DNA from 2 places in the Pseudomonas sediminis genome. Region 1 is predicted to be linked to the other one. Evidence: riboswitches for the same ligand, from Rfam matches in the RefSeq annotation. Region 1 holds a riboswitch; the other holds the start of a gene.
What was found. A riboswitch is a leader RNA that binds a small molecule or an ion and turns the genes downstream of it on or off. The one in region 1 is predicted to bind cobalamin.

Region 2: it holds a riboswitch for cobalamin, as region 1 does, so the genes downstream of both, AAEQ75_RS05000 (TonB-dependent receptor domain-containing protein) here and cobG (precorrin-3B synthase) in region 1, are expected to answer to the same signal.

Annotation. Positions count from the first base shown of each region.
Region 1 covers NZ_CP154631.1:1,714,507-1,717,979, forward strand. The annotation lists gene AAEQ75_RS08175 (cobalt-precorrin-6A reductase) at 1-213, opposite strand, end outside; gene cbiE (precorrin-6y C5,15-methyltransferase (decarboxylating) subunit CbiE) at 210-1,412, opposite strand; cobalamin riboswitch at 1,593-1,917, shown strand; gene cobG (precorrin-3B synthase) at 2,011-3,324, shown strand; gene AAEQ75_RS08190 (precorrin-8X methylmutase) at 3,317-3,473, shown strand, end outside.
Region 2 covers NZ_CP154631.1:1,046,470-1,049,942, reverse strand. The annotation lists gene AAEQ75_RS05005 (cobalamin-binding protein) at 1-134, shown strand, start outside; gene AAEQ75_RS05000 (TonB-dependent receptor domain-containing protein) at 199-2,085, opposite strand; cobalamin riboswitch at 2,169-2,374, opposite strand; gene dxs (1-deoxy-D-xylulose-5-phosphate synthase) at 2,447-3,473, opposite strand, start outside.

The DNA.
Region 1 (3,473 bases):
ATGGGTCAAATCCAGCAGCAGCTCGATGCCTTCACTGGCGATAAAAGCTGCCAGGCCCTCGGCGCCACCGAAGCCGCCGACGCGCACGCGGCAGGCCAGGTCGTCCGGCACCCGGCCCAGACCTGCCAGGCTGTACACCGTCTCCGGGCCCAGCCGACGCGCCAGACGCAGCGCTTCGGTAGTGCCACCGAGCAGCAGGAGTCGCGCGCTCACGGCTTGCGCACCATCAGCAGGGTAATCGGCAACGCCGCGCGCCAGGTGTCGAAGCCGCCCAGCGGCTGTGCCTGGGCCACGGTCAGACGCAGCAGTTCACCGCCATGCTGTTCACGGAAGGCGACCAGGGCCGCCTCACTCTGGATAGTCACGGCATTGGCCAGCAGACGCCCGCCCGGCTTGAGCGCGGCCCAACAATCATCGAGCACGCCTGGCACTGTGACGCCGCCGCCGATGAAGATCGCATCCGGCGCCGGCAGTCCATCCAGTGCTTCGGGCGCATGTCCAGCGACCAGTTGCAGGCCGGGCACGCCGAGAGTATCGCGGTTCTGGCGGATATGCGCCTGACGCCCTTCGTCCGCCTCGATGGCGATGGCCCGGCAGGCCGGATGCGCGCGCATCCATTCGATGCCGATGGAGCCGCAACCGGCGCCGACATCCCACAGCAACTCGCCAGGCAGCGGCGCCAGCCGCGCCAGGGTGACCGCGCGCACGTCGCGCTTGGTCAGTTGCCCGTCGTGGCGGTAGGCGTCGTCCGGCAGGCCGCAGGTCGGTGGCAGCAGTTGCGCGCCGGCGTCGGCCAGGCACGCCACGGCCAGCAGATTGAGATCGGCACCGCGTGGCAGGTTCCAGCTCGCGGCCAGGCCCTCGATACGGCGCTCGTCAGGCCCGCCAAGGTGTTCCAGCAGGGTCAGGCAGCTGGCGCCGAAACCACGTGCGCACAAGGCTTCGGCGACCTGCGCAGGGGTGTCACCATCGGCGCTCAACACCAGCAGGCGCGTACCGGGATATAGCCGGGCATTGAGCGTGGCCAGCGGCCGGCCGACCAGGGAGACCACCTCAGCCTCCTGCAACGGCCAGCCCAGGCGCGCCGCCGCCAGCGACACCGAGGACGGCGCCGGCAATACCTGCAACTCGTCGGCCGGCACCTGGCGTGCCAAGCTGGCGCCGACGCCGTAGAACATCGGGTCGCCACTGGCCAGCACACACACCGCCTCGCCACGCTTCGCCAGCAGCGGTTGCAGGTCGAAGGGGCTCGGCCAGGTTTCCCGCTCGCCCGTGATACACGGTGGCAACAGCGCCAGCTGGCGCGGTGCACCGACAATACGCGTGGCCGCCAACAGTGCGCGGCGCGCGGCCTTGCCCAGGCCGGGATAGCCGTCTTCGCCGATGCCGACCAGGGTCAACCAGGGTTTCATCCAATGTCCTCGCACAGGCCCGACGGACCGCCTGTCCGCGCTCGGGGCAAAGCGGGCATAATAGCGCCTTCGTCGGTGCCCTTGAGTCGATACGACTCAGTAAAGGGCCTAAGGAAACTCTGAAATAGTCGTCATTCCCGCGCAGGCGGGAATCCAGAATCTCAGTACCATCTGGGCTCCCGCCTTCGCGGGAGTGACGGTAAATGGCCATTTCAGAGTTTCCCCAAGAGGGAACACGGTAAAACCGTGGCTGCCCCCGCAACTGTAAACAGCGAGTCCAACGCAATCGGCCACTGGAAACAGGCCGCTGAAAAACGTAAGCGAGGCAGGCAAGACAAGGCAAAAACGACCGAAAAAGCGCAGTTTACATGTTGTAAATGAGCATTTTGAGGCCGTTTTTAACGCCGTATTGCCAACGCAGATAGTTTTTCAACGGCCTGTACCGGGAAGGCGCAGCGGATCAAGACCTGTCAGCCAGGAGACCTGCCGACGAACGCTGGTCGCGAGTGCCAACATCGGGCGGGGTGTACCGATGCCATGGAGTCCCCTATGGGATTTCGCTGGTTCGGTCGCCGCGTCGTTATCCACAGGTGACCGCTTGCCCACATCCGTCCGCCCTTCCGCCTGCCCCGGCCTGCTGCGCATCGTGCCTGCGCTGGACGGTGGCATCTGCCGCATCAAGCTGCCCGGCGGCGTGCTGCTCGGCACCCAGGCGCGGGCGATTGCCGAGGCAGCGCGGCAGCATGCCAGTGGCGTGCTGGAGCTGACCAACCGCAGCAACCTGCAGATTCGCGGCGTGCTGCCCGGTCAGGAAGCGCCGCTGATCGATGCCCTGCTCGCCGCTGGACTCGGCCCCCGGGTGGCCGCCGCCGATGACGTGCGCAACCTGATGCTCAGCCCCGCCGCCGGCCTCGACCCGCAGGCGCGGATGGACGTGCGTCCGCTGGCCAACCAATTGCTCGACCTGCTGCAGGACACCCCGGCGCTGCATGCCCTGTCACCCAAGTTCGCCCTGCAACTGGACGGCGGCGAAGCCCTGGCCATGCGCGAACACCCCCACGACCTGTGGCTGACCGCCGAGGACGACCAGCACCTGCTGCTGGGCCTGGCCGGCTGCCCCTTTGAGGCGCCTCTGGCGCGCATCGAGGCGACCCAGGCAGTCGAGCTGGTACGCCAGCTCCTGCTGCTGTTCCTCGAACTGGCGACTCCCGAGCAATCTCGCATGCGCCAGTTGCTGCAACAGATCCCAGTCGACGAACTGCTGCAACGTCTGCAGACGCGCCTGCATTTTCCCTTGCAACCGGTGCCGGTCAATTGGCAGCCCAGCGCGACGCTCATGCGCCCACCGGCAGGTATTTATCCACAAGCACAGAGAAGCCTGTGCATGGTCGCAGCCGGCGCTCAGTTGGGCCGTCTGCATGCAGAGCAACTCCTCGCCCTCGCCGATCTGAGCGAGCGGCATGGCGACGGCGAGCTGCGCCTAACCCCCTGGCAAGGCGTGCTGCTAGGCAATGTGGCGGAGCAAAAGGCCGACAAATTGCTGGTCGCGCTGGGTGAACTGGGCCTGTTGAACCATGCCGACGAGCCACTGCTTGGTCTGGTCGCCTGCACCGGCTCGGCGGCCTGCGCGCGCGGCCTGGCCGATAGCAAACACCACGCCCTGCACCTGGCAGAGTTGCTGCACGAAAGCGGTGCCCGCCCGCAGGTGCATCTCAGCGCCTGCCCGCGCAGTTGCGCCAGCGCCCGCGTGCAGCCCTATACCCTGCTGGCCAGCACGCCCGACCACTACCAGCTCTATCAACGCACGCCCGAGGCGCCCGGCTTTGGCCTCCTACTGGTGCCAGCCATGACCATCGACGAAGCCGGCGCCTGGTTCGCCCGCCAACACCCCGCAGGAACCCCCGATGCTTGATTACATCCGCGACGGCCAGGAAATCTACCGCCGCTCCTTCGCCACCATCCGCGCCGAGGCCAACCTCAACGGCATTCCCGCCGACCTGGAAAAACTCGCCGTGCGGGTGATCCACGCCTGCGGCATGGTCGATGTGGTGGAGGACCTGC
Region 2 (3,473 bases), 670 kb from region 1:
AGGCCTGGTCGCAATTGCACGCGGTGCGCCACCGCCAGGTTTGGGCTGTGCCGGACAAGGGCCTGGAACGACCCAGCTGGCAGATGCTCGGGGCCATCGAACAGTTATGTGAGCGGATGGCGGGGGCGCGGTAGCCCTCTCAGGCGGTGCGCACGGTGCATCCTACAGCGGTGGTAGGGTGCGCCGTGCGCACCAAGATCAGAGTTGCGGCGTCCAGGTCAGTGAGAGCAGGGCGCTGCGGCCTTCTTCGCGGTAGCCGTAATAGCTAACGTTGCTGAAGAACGGATCGTTTGGTCGGCTATACAGGGCTTGGGAGTAGTCTTTGTCCAAAAGGTTGTCGACCTTGATTTGCCACAGCAGCTCATCGCTCATCTGCCAGCTCGCGCGTGCGCCCAGCAGGCCGTAGCCGGCGATCTTGCGGTTGTTGGCGGCATCGTCGTAACGGCCGGAGAAGGCCTGCCAGGTCATGCCGGCGGCGATCGCGCCGAACTGACGATCTAGGTCCAGGCTCAGGCTGCGCTTCGTTCGGCGCGGCAGAATGTGGCCGCTGTCGCGGTCACGCGGGTCTAGCAGACTGGCGCCGAGGGTCGCCTGCCAGCCCAGCAGTTCGCGTTCGATGCTCAGTTCCAGGCCCTGCAGGCGCGCTTTGCTGACGTTCATTGGGGTGCTAAAGAACGTCACCGGGTCGCTGACCACTGTGATCAGATCCTCGACCTCGGTACGGTAGGCTGACAGGCTCCACCGGGTATCCAGGTGATCGCCACGCAGTTGTGCCTCGTAGGTTTTCGAACGTTCCGGGGCGAGATCCGGGTTGCCGCCGTAGAACGGAATGGTCGGGAAGTAGAGGTCGTTGAAAGTGGGCGCATGGAAACCCTCACTGTAGCTCAGCACCAGATCCAGATGCTCGGCCAGGTCCAGCGTCAGCGCTGCGCTCCAACTGTCCTCGCTGCCGAACTGCTGGTTGTCGTCGTGGCGCAGGCCCAGTTCGGTGGCGAAGCCGTTGCCACGATAGCGGTGTTGGACGAAAGCAGCCCGGTTCCAGCGTTTGCTGCGGCTGAAGTCGCTGTCGCTGCCAAGGCGGTCTTCGTACCAATCGAGGCCGAGCAGCAACTGGTGAGCGTCGCCGAGTCGCAGGGTGTTGATCCAGCCGGCGCTGTCGCGGTACGTGTTGTAGACATAGTTGTTGTCGGCATTCAGCGGGTCGCGGTTCTCGCTCTTATCCTCGCTATGGCCGAGTTCCAGACGGCTGCTCCAGTCGTCGGCGAGTTGTGCTTCGAGATGGCCGGCGATGCTGGAGACGCTGAAGCGTTCGCTGGGGTTGCCCGGATCGAAACTGAACAGGTCGTCGTACTCGCTCTCGCCACGTTGCTCGAGCAGGCTCAGGCCGCCCTTTAGGCGGTCGTTGAAGCGATGCTCCAGGCTCAGGTTGAAGGCCTTGCGGCGCAGGCCGTCGTGATCGTTGTCGTAACCGCGGCCGTCCTGGGAACGGTCGAAGCCGGCGCGTTCGACCAGGCTGGCGCCGAGGTCGAAGCGGGTGCGCTGGTCGCCGCCGGCCAGACCCAGGCTGCGCTCGAAGGTCTTCTGACTGCCAGCGGCCAGGCGCAGGCGCGGCTGCAGGCCATCCTCGCCGCGCCGAGTGAATATCTGGATCACACCGCCAATGGCGTCGGAACCGTAAAGCGCCGAGCGGGCGCCGCGCGCGACCTCGATACGATCAATCTGCTCGGGGCTGAGAAACTCCAGACGGGCTAGGCCGCTGGCGGCGGCATTCAGGCGTACGCCATCGACCAACACCAAGGTCTGGTTGGCGTTGGCACCACGTAGGAACAGGCTGGTGAGGCTGCCGCGACCGCCGCTTTGTACGATAGACACACCGGGCACGCGGCTGAGTAGGTCGGGCACGCTACTGACCTGCAGACGTTCGATGTCGTCCCGCTCGAACACCGTGGTCGCCGCGGTAGCCTGCGCTTGCGGTTCGGCCAGGCGCCCGGAGGTGACGACCAGCGGCTCGGCCACGTAGGGCTCGGCGGCCAGCGAGAGACCTGGCATGACGGCGATGGCCAGAGCCAGACGGGACAGTTTCATTCTCTTTCCTCAGCGGTCGGCAGACGGTCGAGGAGGGCAGGCGCAAGCGCAGGACGGCGCTTGACCGTGCTGCCCTCCGCAACACCGGTCGCACCGCCTTGGCCGGTCTCCGGGCTCTCGACCCATGTCCGCCTTCTCAGGCAGGGCCCAGCGGCTGTTGGACGTGGCGCACGCTCAGCGGGTGCAGTCGATTACCGTTGCGGGGGCAGCGTCGGCATTGCTCGTGATGAGCGCACCGACTTCCCGTTTAACACTGCTTGCGCAGCGCACCCTGGCGGAACATGAATGGCGCGCACCTTAGTGCGCACGCATATGAATCACAAGCAAGCGCCGCTCATTCAGCGATGAGCGGGCTTCATGCTCAGGCCTGCAGCAGGCTCAGGCGTTGACGCACCGCGCGTTCGATGCCGGCTTCGTCGAGACCGCACTCGGCGAGCATCTGGCTGGGCTTGGCGTGCTCGACGTAGTAGTCGGGCAGGCCCAGGTGCAGCATCGGCAGCTGGATGTTCTCGGCGGCGAAGAATTCGCTGACCGCACTACCGGCGCCGCCCATGATGCTGTTTTCTTCGATGGTCACCAGCAGCGCGTGGCTGCCTGCCAGTTCGCGCAGCAGGGCTTCGTCCAGGGGTTTGACGAAGCGCATGTCGACCACCGTGGCATCCAGGGTTTCACCGACGCGCAGGGCTTCGGCCAGTTGCACGCCGAAGGCCAGCAGGGCGACGCCCTTGCCCTGGCGGCGTACCACCGCCTTGCCAATTTCCAGCGGCTCCAGACCAGCATCCAGCGCTGCATTGGGTCCGGTGCCGCGCGGGTAGCGCACCGCCGCCGGGCCGTCGAACAGGTGGCCGGTGCTGAGCATGCGGCGCATCTCGTTCTCGTTGCTTGGCGTCATCACCAGCATGCCGGGGATGCAGCGCAGGTAGGACAGGTCGAAGCTGCCGGCGTGGGTCGGGCCGTCCTCGCCGACCAGGCCGGCGCGGTCGATGGCGAACAGCACGTCGAGATGCTGCACGGCCACGTCGTGAATCAGTTGGTCATAGGCGCGCTGGAGGAAGGTGGAGTAGATCGCCACCACCGGCTTGGCACCTTCGCAGGCCATGCCGGCGGCGAGGGTGACGGCGTGCTGCTCGGCAATGGCGACGTCGAAGTAGCGCTCGGGGAAGCGCTCGCTGAAGGCCACCAGATCCGAGCCTTCCTTCATCGCCGGGGTAATGCCAACCAGGCGGTTGTCGGCTGCGGCCATGTCGCACAGCCACTGGCCGAACACGTTGGAGTATTTCGGGCCGCTGGGTTTCTTGGGCGCGGCGACCGGAGTCACCGGTTCCAGCTTGGTGATGGCGTGGTAGCCGATGGGATCAAGCTCGGCCGGGGCGAAGCCCTTGCCCTTC